Regions from separate parts of the Actinoplanes sp. NPDC049316 genome, predicted to be linked through region 4. Evidence: riboswitches for the same ligand, from Rfam matches in the RefSeq annotation. Region 4 holds a riboswitch; each other region holds the start of a gene.

What was found. Region 4 has a riboswitch for cyclic di-AMP ahead of AB0K03_RS10360 (hypothetical protein). Riboswitches for the same ligand answer to the same signal wherever they lie in the genome.
Region 1: linked by a shared signal. The riboswitch ahead of AB0K03_RS36625 (transglycosylase family protein) and the one ahead of AB0K03_RS10360 (hypothetical protein) in region 4 are both predicted to bind cyclic di-AMP.
Region 2: linked by a shared signal. The riboswitch ahead of AB0K03_RS05375 (NlpC/P60 family protein) and the one ahead of AB0K03_RS10360 (hypothetical protein) in region 4 are both predicted to bind cyclic di-AMP.
Region 3: linked by a shared signal. The riboswitch ahead of AB0K03_RS24720 (NlpC/P60 family protein) and the one ahead of AB0K03_RS10360 (hypothetical protein) in region 4 are both predicted to bind cyclic di-AMP.

The regions. Positions count from the first base shown of each region.
Region 1 covers NZ_JBFAQM010000038.1:62,818-66,492, forward strand. Annotated here, with positions in the region: gene AB0K03_RS36610 (hypothetical protein) at 1-11, opposite strand, end outside; gene AB0K03_RS36615 (SigE family RNA polymerase sigma factor) at 1-522, opposite strand, end outside; gene AB0K03_RS36620 (GNAT family protein) at 733-1,260, opposite strand; gene AB0K03_RS36625 (transglycosylase family protein) at 1,395-2,039, opposite strand; cyclic di-AMP (ydaO/yuaA leader) riboswitch at 2,045-2,225, opposite strand; gene AB0K03_RS36630 (aminoglycoside phosphotransferase family protein) at 2,396-3,298, shown strand; gene AB0K03_RS36635 (DUF2064 domain-containing protein) at 3,306-3,602, opposite strand; gene menC (o-succinylbenzoate synthase) at 3,656-3,675, opposite strand, start outside.
Region 2 covers NZ_JBFAQM010000003.1:23,200-26,874, reverse strand. Annotated here, with positions in the region: gene AB0K03_RS05380 (aminoglycoside phosphotransferase family protein) at 1-701, opposite strand, end outside; gene AB0K03_RS05375 (NlpC/P60 family protein) at 776-1,765, opposite strand; cyclic di-AMP (ydaO/yuaA leader) riboswitch at 1,780-1,916, opposite strand; gene AB0K03_RS05370 (M56 family metallopeptidase) at 2,026-2,946, opposite strand; gene AB0K03_RS05365 (BlaI/MecI/CopY family transcriptional regulator) at 2,943-3,311, opposite strand; gene AB0K03_RS05360 (cytochrome ubiquinol oxidase subunit I) at 3,387-3,675, shown strand, end outside.
Region 3 covers NZ_JBFAQM010000017.1:131,633-135,307, reverse strand. Annotated here, with positions in the region: gene AB0K03_RS24740 (DUF1360 domain-containing protein) at 1-437, opposite strand, end outside; gene AB0K03_RS24735 (DUF6158 family protein) at 452-697, opposite strand; gene AB0K03_RS24730 (hypothetical protein) at 779-1,198, shown strand; gene AB0K03_RS24725 (DUF3817 domain-containing protein) at 1,210-1,536, shown strand; cyclic di-AMP (ydaO/yuaA leader) riboswitch at 1,754-1,881, shown strand; gene AB0K03_RS24720 (NlpC/P60 family protein) at 1,927-2,853, shown strand; gene AB0K03_RS24715 (sigma-70 family RNA polymerase sigma factor) at 2,932-3,675, opposite strand, start outside.
Region 4 covers NZ_JBFAQM010000005.1:211,592-215,266, forward strand. Annotated here, with positions in the region: gene AB0K03_RS10355 (hypothetical protein) at 304-1,323, opposite strand; cyclic di-AMP (ydaO/yuaA leader) riboswitch at 1,327-1,464, opposite strand; cyclic di-AMP (ydaO/yuaA leader) riboswitch at 1,746-1,883, shown strand; gene AB0K03_RS10360 (hypothetical protein) at 1,887-2,963, shown strand; gene AB0K03_RS10365 (ABC transporter ATP-binding protein) at 3,009-3,675, opposite strand, start outside.

The sequences.
Region 1 (3,675 bases), on a different contig from region 4:
GGCTCCCGCATTGCGGCCTCCTATGCCCACCGGTAGCTCCTGCAAGAACATGCTCAGTTGCGCGGCGCCGCGTGAGGTCTGGCTCTTCACCGCGCCGACCGAGATGCCGAGGATCTCGGCCACCTCCCGCTCGGGCACGTCGAAGGCGTACCGCAGCACGACACACTCACGGCGCCGCACCGGAAGCCGGCTCAGCGCCTCCCGGACGTCCAGCACCGCCGCGGTGTCCGGGTCGCTGCGGTCACGCCGCAGCAGGCCCAGCCGCAGCAGGCCGTGCCGCTCCCGGGTCTGCCGCTTGATCCACTGCCGGGCCAGGTTCGCGACGATGCCGCGGGCGTACGCGAGCGGGTTGTCGGCCGCCTCCACCCGCTCCCAGTGCTTCCACACCTCCAGGAACGCGTCCGCGGCCAGGTCGTCGGCGGCCCCGGCGTCGCCCGTGACGAGGAAGGCGAGCCGCGACAGGTCCGCGTGGTGCTGGTCGAAGAAGCGCCGGAAGGCACGCTCTGTATCGGGGTCGGTCACGCGGTCCTTCCTGACGTGCGGCGGTACGGCGGTGCCGGCTGCCCCGGCAAAGGGGGGCATGGGGACCGGGGCAGCCGGTGGTCCGCTCCTGACCGGGCGAAAGATACTTCCTTTCGAGCGCCCGGTCCCTGGCAATCAGGTCGTCCGCGGCTCGCCTGCGGGGAGGCCGGTGAGGTCCGGGAAACGGCCTCCCCGCGGGCGAACACCCCTTCAGTGGCCGCCCGGGCCGGAAAGGTTGCCCGCCTCCGCGGGATTTTTTCCCGGCCGCCGCAGCCGGTAGTAGAGGAGGCCCTCGCTGGTGACGCCGTCGTCGGGGACGAAGCCGGCGGCCGCGCAGCACGAGCGGCTCGCCACGTTGTCCGGCTGCACCCCGCAGAAGAACTCGTCGACGTCCGACACCTCGGAAGCCGTCGTGGCAGCGCGCAGCAGCGCCCGTCCGCGACCCTCGCGCCAGCGGCGGGGGTCGACGACGAAAGCCAGCCCCATCGACCGCAGGCCGTGGCCGTCGGCGTACACGTCGCCGCCGATGAAGCCGACCTCGCCGGCCGCGTCGACGCCGAACCACGCGTGGCAGCGCAGCACGAGGTGGCCGCGGAAGACCTCGCCGCCGCCGCGGGCCGCGACGGACAGGACCCGGGGCAGCCAGTCGCGGCCGCCGAGGTAGCGCTGCACCTGCGGGTGGTCGAACCAGGGCAGCGCCGAGGCGACCATCGCCGGAGTGGGCTCGACCAGCCTCATGCGCCCATCATGCCGCGCGGCGCAAGACCCCGGCGGGCCGTACGCCAACACCGTCCACACCGGACAAGGTGACCGGTGTGGACGGTGTCGTTCATCGTCGGTGGGCCCGGCCTCCCGGTCTCACCGCGGACCCGTCAGAGGGCCAGGCGCTGACCCGGGAAGATCAGGTTCGGGTTGCCACCGATCTCGCCCCGGTTGAGCTGGTACAGCGCGCGCCAGCCGCCCTTGACGTGCTTGCTGCTCGCGATCTTCGCGAGGGTGTCGCCGGACCGCACCACGTAGGTCTTGCCGGTCGCCCGCGCCGACGTGCTCTTCGTCGCCTTCGCCGTGCTCTTGTGCGTCGTGGTCTTGCGCGACGACGACTTGTGCGACGACGACTTGTGCGACTTCGAGGAGGCGCCGGCCGTGTTCCTGGCCTTGTACGACTTGGTCGAGCCGGCCTTCTTGCCGCACACCGGCCAGGCGCCGATGCCCTGACCGTCGAGCACCTTCTCGGCGATGCGGATCTGCTGCGACCGGCTGGCCTTGTTGGCCGTGCTCGCGTACTTGGTGCCGCCGTACGCCTTCCACGTGCTGCGGCTGAACTGCAGGCCACCGTAGTAGCCGTTGCCGGTGTTGATGCTCCAGTTGCCGCCGGACTCGCACTGCGCGACCGCGTCCCAGTTGACGCTGGACTTCGCCTGGGCCGCGGAGGCCGGGGCCAGCAGGGCCATCGTGCCGGCCGCACCCGCGACCGCCAGGCCGAGGGCGCGCAGGGACTGCTTGCGGATCTGTGCCATGACTGAAAAACCTCCACGCCTGCGAGGTCAGCTGTCGGGTTCGGGCCGAGGAAGCCCGGCCGCGCGTGGCGGCTTCACCCCGAGGCGCGCGCACCGGCGCGCCGAGGAACGTGTGGGTCCCCCGCTCCATGCCTGATCGATTGATGTCCCGGTCCGGTCGGCGGCAGGACTCGGCGTTACCGACCGCGGGGCCCGCTGAGCGGACCGGCCGACCGTAACCACTTCTCGCCGGGCACGGCCAAGTTTCCGGGGTCAAAGGTGACGTTGTTTACACCTTTTGAGTGACTTGATCTTCACTTCCCGGCGGGAAATGCGCTGGCGACGCCCCGGGTTGCGCCGGAAGGATCCCGATTGTGATGCTTCACGAGAACGAGGTCCCGGCGGACGAGGCGGTTGTCCGCTCGCTGCTGCAGACCCAGCGCCCGGACTGGGCCACGCTCCCGCTGTCGCCGGCCGGCGCCGGCACCGACAACACCATGTACCGGCTGGGGGACGATCTTCTTGTCCGGCTCCCGCGAACGGCCGGCAAGGCGCAGGCCCTGCACAAGGAGCGGACGTGGCTTCCGCGGCTGGGACCGCTGCTCCCCTGCCGCGTCCCGGAGCCGGTCCACGCCGGCCGGCCCGCCGCCGGGTTCCCGCTGCCCTGGTCGGTCTACCGCTGGATCGACGGGGCCCAGGCCGGACCGGACACCGTCCAGGACTGGGCCACGTTCGGAACCGACCTGGCGAGCTTCGTCCGGACGCTGCACGGCATCGACCTCATGGGCGCCGTCCGCGCCGGTGAGCTGAGCTGGTACCGCGGGGGAAGCCTCGGCGCCTGCGACGAGTGGATCAGCGCCTGCTTCGAGGACTGCCGCGCCGCGCCCGGCGGCCTCGATCTGGAAGCGCTGCACGAGCTGTGGCGTACCGCACTCGACCTGCCCGAGCCCGCCGGTCCGCACAGGTGGCTGCACGGCGACCTCAGGCCCGCGAATCTGCTGGTGTCGGAGGGCCGCCTGCACGCCGTCATCGACTTCGGCGGCCTCTCCGTCGGGTTCCCGGACGCGGAGCACGCCACCGTGTGGGACCTGCCCCGCCCGGCCCGCGACGCCTACTGGAACGCCGTGGGTGTCGACGATCACTCCTGGACTCGCGCCCGGGCCTGGGCCATCGCAGTGGGCGTCAGCGGAGTCTCCTACTACCGCGACACATGGCCCGCCTTCGTCGCGGAGTGCCGCGCGAGGCTCGTGACGATCCTCACGGACGCCGCCGGACGCTGACCTGAGATCAAGCGGCCGGGAGGACGGGCAGCAGCGCCACCCGCAGACCCCGGCGCAACGCGGCCATCGTGAGCTCACCGGAATCGGTCAGCGTGTTCAGGTCGGCGCCCTTGGCGGGCTCGCGCACGCCGAACGCGTACCAGCCGCCGTCACTGGTCGGGCCGATCACCGCGTCGAAGCTGCGCAGCAGCTCGTACGCATCGCCGAGCAGCTGGGGCGTGAGCTCGGGCACGTCCGCCGCGATCATCAGGAACGGGTCCTTGCGGGGCGCGCGCTGCGGATCGCAACGGAAGAACCGGGTCATGCTCCTCAGTGGTCCGCGGAGCCGCGGAGGTTGCCCGTGACGGCGCGATTTCTTCACAGCGGGAGCCACTGAG
Region 2 (3,675 bases), on a different contig from region 4:
AGCGGGTTGTAGAGGGCGGGCCCCAGCTCCGCGCCGGGGTCGCCGGCCACGCCGTGCGGGTCGATCGCGAGCCACGGCTCGCGCTCGGCGGCGAGGACGTTCTCGTGGTGCAGGTCGCCGTGCAGGACGGCGCGTTCGGTCGCTGAGGCGCACAAGTCGGCGTGCAGGCTCATCGCCTGGTCGACGAGCCCCGGCGGGAAGGGGTCGCGGCCGCGGTAGCGCTCGCGGTGCCCGGCGAAGTTCTCGAGGCGTCGTTCGAGCGGTTCCAGGTCGGTGCCGGGCGGCGCGGGCCGGTGCAGCCGCCGCATGGCGGCGATGAGGATCGCGGTGGCCTGCTCGTCGTGCTCCTGCACGAGGGTCCGCAGCGTCGTGCCGGGTTCGGCGCGCTCGATGAGCAGGGCCCCGCGGTCGTCGTCGCGGCGCAGCAGCCGCACGGCGCCGGCTCCGCCGAACGCCTGCAGCGCGGTCGCCTCGCTGCTCAGGTGCCCGGATTCGGGTACGCCGAGCTTCAGCACCGCCGCGGAGCCGTCGGCGCGGCGCGCGGGCGCCACCCAGTTGAAGCTCAGCGGGTACGGGTCCCCGACGGTGAGCTCCCACTCGCGGGCGACGGCGGTGACGAGGTCCGGCAGCGCCGCCAGCCATCGGCGGCCGGCGTCGCCCCAGGCGCTGGTGACGTTGCGGGTGAAGACGGCGGGGTGCACGCCGGACAGTCTGCCGGACAACGGAGAAGCCGCCACGACCGTGGCGGCTTTCCGGTGGTGCTGGTGGGTGCCGGTCAGCCTGGACGACGGATCGCGACGATGGCGCCGCTGCGGTCGATGTCGCCCATGCGGACGTGGTCACCGGTGTGGGGCGCGTGCACCATGGTGTTGCCCCCCACGTAGATGCCCACGTGGTGCACCGGGCTGCCGTAGAAGATCAGGTCTCCCGGTTGCAGCTCGCTGCGGCTGACGGCCCGTCCGGTGTGGACCTGGTCGCCGGTGAAGTGCTCGAGGTGCACCCCCACGGCCGCCCACGCCACCTTGGTCAGGCCCGAGCAGTCGTACCCGTTGGGTCCCTCGGCGCCGAAGATGTACTTGATCCCGATGAGGGAGCACGCCTTCTGGGCCGCGCGGCCACCCTTGTCGTTGGTGTAGTCCACCGGGCACGGGCCGGTCCGCAGGGGACCGTCGCTCGCGCCGCTCTGGCCGTAGGCCCTGATCCGCAGCTTCTGCAGATCGTCGACCTTCTTCTGGATCTCCTTCTTCCGCGTGGCGAGGTCCTTGTCGCGCGCCGCCACGGCGTCGGTCAGAGTGGTCAGAGCCTGCTGGTCCTTCGCGTACTTGTCCCGCAGCTTCGCCACGCCCGCGATCTGCTGCTGCTGGTGACGCGCGATCTGATCGAGGAACGTGAGCTTCTCGGTCAGCCCGGTCGGCGAGCCGCTGACGAGCATCGCCTTCATCGCGCCGGGTGAACCCTGCTTGTACGCGTCGGCCGCCATGCCGCCCACCTGCGACAGGGCGAGATCGACTTGCAGCTGCAGGGGCTGCAGCCGCTTGTTGATCTGCTTGAGCTGTGCACGGTTCTTGATCAGCTGGTTGTGCACGTCGTTGTACTGCTCGATGACCGGTTCGAGCTTGTTCCACTGCTCGTCGATCTGCTTCTCGATGCTCGAGGGCGACGGTGTCGCGTGGGCCGCGGTGGGAACCAGCATCACCCCGACCGCGGCGATGACACAGAGCAGGCTGCGCAGAATCGCGGCGCGGCGCGTCCCGATCCGTTTCACGTAGGTGCAGTGTCCTTTCTTCCCTCGGCCGCCGACCGGGTTAGCTGTCGGGTTCGGGCGGGAAGCGCGCCCGGCCGCGATGGTGCCACGGCTTCACCCCAGGGTCGTGGGTCCCCGGCTCGTGCTGCACACGATTAGGCGGTGACCCGCCGGGTCGCCCGGTTGGACGAGGGGGGACCGACGAGCCGGGCACCACCGTACTCCCGATCACACCGGAACTGAACCCGGCCTCCCGGTCACGCAGGGTCATTAAGGAAGACTTAAAGCGGCCATGCCGAGAGTGCCTGGTCGAGCCACGGCACCACCAGGATCACTGTGGGTAACACCAGCAATGCGGCAGCCGCGGCGAGCGCGCCGGCCGCCACCGGCATCGAACGAGGGTCGTCGCCGGCCAGGCGGGACAGGCGCCGGCGGCGGTCCTGGTCGGCGTCCCCGGCCGGCTCGGCGGGACCGCCGGGGGTGACGGCGTCGCCGAGCACGGCCAGGGCACTGCCCAGCGGCCCGGCCCCGCAGCGGCGCCGGGCCGCGTCGTCGGCGACCATCTCGAGCAGCAGGTGGACGGCGTCCAGCGGCGCCCGGCTGCGCAGCGGGCGGGGCACGGCACGGTAGAAGGCGGTGAACGACTCCATCACCAGGTCGTGGCGGTGCCGCAGGTGTGCCTGCTCGTGGGCGATCACCGCGCTCACCTGAGCCCGGCCGAGCACCCGCAGCGCTCCCCCGCTGAGCACGACCCGCGGCTGCCGCCCGGGCAGGCAGTACGCGAACGGCAGCGGCCCGTCCAGCACCCGCAGCCCCGCCGGCACCTCGTCCGGCAGCTCGCCGTGCCGCTCGGCGGTGTCGAGCAGGTCCACCAGCATCCGGTGCCGGGCCCGGCGGGTGCGCGAGCGGTACGTGACCCCGGCGAGCGAGGCGAGTAACCGGAGGATGATGACCGCGGCGACCGCGAGGGCGGCGATCAGGGCCGTGGCGCCGACCGGCCGGCCGGAGCCCAGCTCGCTGACCAGCTCCTGCGGCGCGGCGAGCACGACACCCAGCGCGCACAGGATGCCGGTGAGGGTGATGCTCTGCCACAGCACGACCGCGGCGGCCGGCGCCCGGTCCGGCCACCGGGCGCTCGCGAGGATCCCCGGCACGACGAGCGACAACGTCAGGCCCAGCGCACCGAGCAGAAGCGCCGTCACGACTCCGGGGCCGGTTCCTTCCGGGCCGCCTCGATCGCGGCGGACAGCGCCGAGGGGTCCAGACGCCCGACGAAATGCGCCAGGGCCGCGTCCCGGACGCCGTCGGGGGCGGCGCTGAGCGCGTCGAGCATCAGCGCGGCGGTCATCTCCTCGCGCGACTGCGCGGGCGCGTAACGATAGGCGCGGTCGGCCTTCTGCTGGGTGACCACGCCCTTCTTGGCGAGCCGGTCGAGCACGGTCATGACCGTCGTGTACGCCAGCTCGCGCCGGCGGCTGAGGCGCTCGTGCACCTGCCGCACGGTCAGCGGCTCGCCGGCGTCCCACAACTGCTGCATGACCTCGCGTTCGAGGTCCCCCAGTGCCATGTGAGCCACTCTACTGCACGACGTCGTACTACGCGCCGTAGTATCTACTACGAGTTGTCGTAGAGGGGACCCGGCATGGACGTGCTCGACCTGACCCGGCTGCAGTTCGCGGTCGTGACGATCTACCACTACTTCTTCGTGCCGCTGTCGATCAGCCTCGCCGCCACCGCGGCCGGCCTGCAGCTCACCTGGCTGCGTACCGGCGACGACAAGTACCGGGACCTGACGAAGTTCGTCGGCAAGCTGCTGATCGTCACCTTCGCGGTCGGCGTGGTCACCGGCCTCGTGCAGGAATTCCAGTTCGGCATGGGCTGGAGCGCCTTCGCCCGCTTCTACGGCGACGTCTTCGGGCCCACCCTCGCGA
Region 3 (3,675 bases), on a different contig from region 4:
AGCCGGGTCAGCCGGGGCGCGAACACCAGGCCGCTCGTGAGCCCGGTCGCCACCCACACCGCGAGGCAGAACGGGCAGCTGATCAGCTCGCCGATCGAGTGCCGGATCGTGCTGCCCTCGTCGCGTACCTCCTCGTTGAGCTCCGCGCTGCCCGCGGGCTCGGCGTAGCGGGTGAAGGGCGCGCGCAGCGGACTGGTGATCGAGTCCTTGGCGATCAGCCGGCTGAGCTTGTGCGTGGCCAGCGAGATCAGCACCACGTCCTGGACGGCCGGGCGCTCCGGCACCTCACGCCCGGTGAGCTTGGCGACCGCCGCGAGGCTGCCGGCGAGCACGCCGAAGGCGCCCATCGTCACCGCGTACCCGTCGAGCGGCCGGTGTTCGTGGGGCGCGTACTGCCGTCGCAGCCGGTCGAGCCGCCCGCGTACCGAGGGGGTCATGCGCGAAGGTCCTCTCAGAAGTCCTGGGTGAGCCGGTGCGGGTCGACCTCGCGGCCGGGGTGGCGGGCGAGGTACTCCGTCTCCAGCTCCGCGGTGCGCCGCAGGTGGTTGGCGAGCGCCGCGTCGGGACCGTGCCGCAGCGTCTGCAGCCGCGTACGGTGCAGGCTGCCGAGCTCTCGGATGAGGTCCTCATCGGCGAGCGCGGCGGGGTCGATCCCGTTCTCGGTGCCGACGGGAGCGTCGACCTCGGAGTCGCTCATGGCTCTCCTCCTTATCGTCGTTGCACGCAACGGGTTGCCCGTGCGCCTGGGCGTCAAACCCGCGCCGGTACGCTCGACGACATGAAAGGGCTGTGGACCCCGGCGTGGATCGCGCGTCACGTGGTCGCGCTGGTCCTCATCACCGGTTTTCTCGGCCTGGGCTGGTGGCAGTTCAGCCGGGCCACCGGCGGCAACACGCTGAGCTGGGGCTACACCTTCGAGTGGCCGGTCTTCGCGGCGTTCGTCGCGTTCATCTGGTTCCGCGAGGTCCAGCAGGAACGCAAGAGCTCCGAGAAGCCCGCCCCGGCGGAGGAGCCGGCGACCCAGGACCCGGCCGCGGTGACCGTACGCCGCCCCGTCCGGGTGCCCGCCTCCACGCCGGCTGTACCCGCGGGCGAGGATCCCGAGCTGGACGCGTACAACGACTACCTGGCCTGGCTGAACGCCCATCCCGGGGCGCGGCCCGGCGACTACCCCGGACGGCAGAGCAAGACTCAGTAAGGACGTGCATCGTGCAGGGAGCCCTCACCCGCTACCGGATCATCGCGTGGATCGTCGGCGTGGTCCTCATCGTGCTCGTGGCGGTGGGCATGCCGCTCAAGTACGCCGGTGACAACGACAGCGTGGTCGCGGCGGTCGGCCCGTTCCACGGCTTCCTCTACATGGTCTATCTGGCCGCCAGCTACGACCTGAGCCGCCGCGCGCGGTGGCCGCTGGGCCGGATGCTGCTCGTGATGCTCGCCGGCACCATTCCATTCCTCTCCTTCTGGGCGGAGCGTACGGTCACCCGCAAATGGGCCGTGCAGCCGATGGACACTCCGGCCGCGATGGCGGAGTAATGAGGACAGTGACGCGCCGCACCCGGTGAATAGCTTTCCGTTATCGGGATCATTCGCATAAATGTGATAATCGGCCCACGTCACTCTTCTGGCTCTTGTTTTCGCCGAGATCGCCGATAAGTTGATGCGGTTGGTCCGGTAGGCAGCCACGACTCGGTGGCACCGGCCAACGCCGCCGAATCTCCGGCGGCGCGCACGGCGAGCCCCTCCCCCGGGCCCGGCGCGGGCGCCACGGTGAACCGGGGAACCACCGAATCAGCATCCGGGGTGAATCCGCGCGAGCGGTAGGGCCTTCTTCCCGCCCGAATCCGTCAGCTAACCCGGTAGGCGGCGCAGCGGAAGAAAGGGCACGTACCGTTGCCACACCCCCGCACGAGGCTCCGCGCCCTGGTGGTCGCCGCCCTCGCGATCGCGATCACCGGCGCCGTCGCGCCGGCCGCGCACGCGGCACCCTCGACGAGTGAGCTCAACAAGAAGATCCAGAAGGCGTCCGACGAGCTCGAGGACGTCGTCGAGTCGTACAACAAGATGAAGCTGAGCCTGAACAAGACGAAGGCGGACGAGAAGAAGCTCGCCGAGTCGATCGGGCCGGCCCGGGAGGCGCTGAAGGTCGCCGGCTCGCAGATGCAGCTGCTGGCCCAGTCCGCGTACAAGACGGGCAAGATCGGCGCCGTCAACGTGGTGCTCGAGGGCAGCAACAACCTGATGGACCGGATGTCCATCCTGGAGCAGCTCTCCCGCAGCCGGCAGCGTGACATCGACACGTACACGGCGACGACGCAGAACTACACCGAGCGCCAGGCCGCCCTCAAGGCCACGCAGGACAAGCAGACCGCCGAGGTGAAGGAACTCGAGGCCCGCAAGAAGAAGATCCAGGCGGACCTCAAGAAGCTGTACGCGATGCGCACCGCCGCATACGGCCGCGCCACCGAACCCGGCTCGAAGTACACCGGCACCGTCCCGTCGGTCTCCGGCAGCGCCGGGGTGGTCGTCCGATTCGCGTTCGCCCAGGTCGGCAAGATGTACGAGTTCGGCGCCGACGGCCTCTCCACCTATGACTGTTCCGGGCTGACCTCCCGCGCCTGGAGTCAGGCCGGCAAGTCACTGCCGCACAACGCGGCGGCCCAGTACAGCGCGACCAAGCGGATCAGCCGATCCCAGCTCGAACCCGGCGACCTGGTGTTCTACCGCAGCCTGGGCCACGTCGCCCTGTACGTCGGCGACGGCAAGATCATCGACGCCTCCCGCGCCGGTGAGCCCGTGAAGCATCGCACGATCGACATCATGACCCCGTACGGCTACGGCCGCGTGACGTGACCTGAGCCGCCGTCCGGCGACACGAAAGAGGGCCGGTACCCCGCACGGGTACCGGCCCTCTTCGCGTTCCGAACGCTGTTACGCGGCCTGCAGGCCCTCGGCGCGGGCCAGCTCGCGGAGCCGGCCGAGCGCCTGGATCTCGAGCTGACGGATGCGCTCGCGGGAGAGCGAGAACCGCGACGCCACCTCGGTCAGCGAGTGCTCGCGGCCGTCCTCGAGGCCGTAGCGGGCGCGCATGATGCCCGCCGACCGGTCGTCGAGGTGGTTGAGCAGGCCTTCGATGCGCTGCCGCTCGAGGGCGGTCAGCACGATCTCCTCGGGCGACGGCGCGTCGCTGTCGGCGACCAGGTCACCGAGGTTGGTGTCGCCGTCGTCGCCCACCGGGGTGTCCAGCGACACGGTGTCCTGGGCCCAGCGGGTCAGCTCGTTCACGCGCTCCACCGTCACGCCCAGCGCGGTCGCGATCTGCTCCGGCTCCGGGTCGGCGCCGAGCTCGCGCACGAGCTGGCGGGTGACGTTGCGCATCCGGTTGACGTCCTCGACGAGGTGCACGGGCAGGCGCACGGTGCGCTCCTGCTGCGCGATCGCCCGGCTGATCGCCTGACGGATCCACCACGTCGCGTACGTCGAGAACTTGTAGCCCCGCTCGTAGTCGAACTTCTCCACGGCGCGGACCAGGCCGGTGTTGCCCTCCTGGATCAGGTCGAGCATCGGCATGCCCGAGCGCACGTACCGGCGTGCGATCGAGACGACCAGGCGGAGGTTGGCGCGGATGAACAGGTCCTTGGCCCGCTCGCCCTCGATGACCAGCCGCTCCAGTTC
Region 4 (3,675 bases):
GGGGCGGAGCGAGGTGCCCGGGGCTGAGGCGAGCGGCGTTCGGGGCTGAGCCGAGCGGCGTTCGGGCTGGGGCGAGCGGGTTCCCGGGGGAAGGGCCCGGGGCCAAGGCGAGCGGGTTGCCGGGTCGGGCGAGTGGGCCGGGGCGAGGCGACGGCGCCCCGGGGAGGGGCGAGTGGGCCCGGGGCGGGCGAGCGGGCGATGGATCGGCGCAGCAAGAAGCCCCCATGTCCTCGCCGGGGGCGGGGCATGAGGGCTTCCGGCGCGTGGGGCGTGAGCTACCGGTGTTCCACGCGCGGGGCGCGGTTACAGCATTGACACGTGGACGTGGTCCGTGTGGTTGCTGGGGCCGTGGTAGTTCTTCCAGCCTGTCGCCGGGAACCAGATCATGCGGTTCCAGATGACGTAGAGGATGCCCAGGCGGTCGGCGTTGCGGACCAGGAAGGCCATCAGGTTGTTGCCGTACTCGCGGGTGTCCCGGTTGTGCCAGGGTGAGAAGCCGCTCTTCTGCAGCGACCAGTCGCAGGCTCGGCCCTTGGGGTGTTCGAACGGGCCGCCGTCGCGGTGGCAGCCCACGAAGCGGTTGAAGCCCGCCTTTTTGACTTCCTTGTACATGTGCAGCGTGCGGGCGGTGATGCAGCCGTTCGTGGTCGGGTCGTTGACGTTGCAGGCCTCGGGGCCGAACTCGCCGTCGGAGTTGCGGGGGGCGGGGGCCGCCACCGGGCTCTTGGCGAGCACGAAGCCGCCCGTCACCGTGTCGCCGCCGACGAGGGCCAGGGCCTTCTCCGCGGACTCCTTCTGCTTCTGCATCGCCTGCAGGTTCTGCTTCTGCGCCTTGACCTCCTGGTCGAGGCGGGCTTTGGCGGTCGCGACGGCGTCGATGGCCGCGTCGAGCTCGCGCAGCTTGCCGTCGTTGAGGGCGTTGATCTCCTCGAGCGAGACCGCCTTGTCGATGAAGCCGCCGGGTGAGCGCACGTTGAGCAGGAAGCCCATGGTGGACAGGCCGCCGGTGCGGTACTGCTGGGCCGCGACCGCGCCGACCTGCGGCAGCAGCGCGTCCCGCTTGGCCTCGGCGTCCTTGACCTGCAGGGCGAGGGCCAGCTGGTTCTTGGTCGACTTGGCGACCGCCGACTTGGCTGCGAGGTAGCGCCGGCCCGTGTTGTCGAGCACCTCGTTGAGCATGGGGTCGTCGTCGCCGTCGTCCGCGGTCGACGAGGTGCCGCCGCCCGGTGCCGCGCCGGCGGGCGAGGCGGGGGCCGCGATCAGCGTGATCCCGACGAGGGGTGCCAGGGCGAGAACGAGCCACCGGCGTGCTCTTGCCGTCATCCAGTTTCCTTCCGTGTCGCCGCCGACCGGGTTAGCTGACGGGTTCGGGACGGAAGCGATCCCTACCGCTCGTTGAGCGGATTCACCCCATTACTGCGTGGTTCCCCGGCTCGCCTCACGGCGATTGAGCGGTGGTCCGCCGGCACCTCGGGGGCGGTGCCTTCTCGGCAGTGACCGGCGGAAAGCTTACCTGACTCTCGGCCGTTCATCAGGGCTCGCGGCCCGCGAAGAAAGTGTTACGGCGCAACGACTTTCCGTCACCACTCGATGGCATGACGCAGGTCATACCGCGTAACCGCGCATCAATGCGAGTCGTTGTCTTTGTCCGCATCTAATTTGACGATGCGTGTTCATTTCGCAACCGAGAGTACGACACCTGTCGATAGTGCGAATCCATAGGTAGTGTTCGTCACGGTTCCATCACGGAACCGCCGCCCAATCGCCGAAAGGCGAGCCGGGGACCCATCCGGTAATGGGGTGAATCCGCAGCTCCTCGCGGTAGGGATCACTTCCGTCCCGAACCCGTCAGCTAACCCGGTCGGCGGCCGACGGAAGGAACGCACGTGAGGCTCCACCCTGTCCGCCGGCGATTAGCAACGGTCCTCGCCGTCCTCGCCGCCACCACGGGGCTCGCGCTCGTCGCCCCCGCCGGGGCCATCGCGGCCCCCCGTCCGCTCGCCGCGCCCGGAGACTCCGGCGACGACGGCGAGGGTGGCTCGAAGTCCCTCGTCGAGCAGCTGGAGGCCGCTTCCAAGGGCTTCGTCGAGGCCAAGGAGGCGCTCGACCGGTCGAAGCAGCGCCAGCAGCAGCTCGCCGCCAAGCTCAAGGAGATCGACGCCGAGCTCGGCCCGAAGCAGGGCGCACTGGACGACATCGTCCGGCAGTCGTACCGCGCCGGGCGGCTGGGCCCGATGAGCGCGCTGCTCACCGCCGACTCCACCGACGGCCTGCTGGATCGCGTCGCGACGCTGCAGACGGTCGCCGTCAAGCAGGACCGCGCGATCCGGGATCTCAAGGACGCGCGTACCAAGCAGGCGCAGGCCAAGACCGCGATCGACGCCGAGATCCGCGACCAGCAGCGCCAGGTCACGATCATGGCGAAGCGCAAGGCCCAGGCCGAGAACGCGTTGAAGGCGGCCAACGCGGCAGCCGACGACGGCGACTCCGGCGGCGCGCCGAGCGGCTCCAGCGGGTCGAGCGGCAGCAGCTCCCGGGCGTCGGCGGCGCCGCGCAACTCCGACGGCTCGCTGCCGAGCGAGTCGTGCAGCGTCAACGACCCGACGACCAGCGGCTGCATCACGCCGCGCACCCTGCACGCGATGCAGGAGGCGCAGCGGGCGGGCTTCAACCACTACGTGGCCTGCTTCCGCCACCAGAACAGTGGCGAGCACCCCAAGGGCAAGGCGTGTGACTTCGCCGCCGACAAGAACGGCTTCGGCGGGGTGGCGTCCGGCAGCAGCCGGGACTACGGCAACCGGCTGGCGAACTACTTCATCAACAACGCGAGCCGGCTGGGTGTGCTCTACGTCATCTGGTTCAAGCGCATCTGGCTGCCCAGCAGCGGCTGGAAGGCGTACAGCCGGGGCAACGGCGATCCGTCCAGCGACCACACGAACCACGTGCATCTGTCGATGCGGTGACCGGACGTACGAGAAAGGGGCGGCCCCGCGGCCGCCCCTTCTTCGTCACTTCTTGACGAAAGACTCGTACTCCTTGAGGACTTCCTCGGTGGGGCCGTCGCCGCGGATCTTGCCGGACTCGAGCCAGATGCAGCGCTCGCAGGTGTCCCGGATCGACTGCTCGCTGTGGCTCACCAGGAAGACCGTGCCGGCCTCGGCGCGCAGGTCACGGACCCGCTGCTCGCTGCGTTTGCGGAACTTCGCGTCGCCGGTCGCCAGCGCCTCGTCGATGAGCAGGACGTCGTGCTTCTTCGCGGCGGCGATCGAGAAGCGCAGCCGGGCGGCCATGCCGGACGAGTACGTCCGCATCGGCAGCGAGCTGAAGTCGCCCCGCTCGTTGATGCCCGAGAAGTCGATGATGTCCTTGACCTGCGACTTCACCTGGGCCGGGGACATGCCCATGGCCAGGCAGCCGAGCACCACGTTGCGCTCGCCGGGCAGGTCGTTCATCAGGGCCGCGTTGACGCCGAGCAGGGACGGCTGCCCAGCGGCGTAGATGGCGCCCTTCTCCACCGGCAGCAGGCCGGCGATGGCCCGCAGGAGCGTGGACTTGCCCGAGCCGTTGGTGCCGATGAGGCCGATCGCCTCGCCCTTGTACGCGACGAAGCTCACACCCTTGATGGCGTGCACCTCTCGCAGCGTGGCGGGCTTCGCGCCGGTGACGATCCGCTTG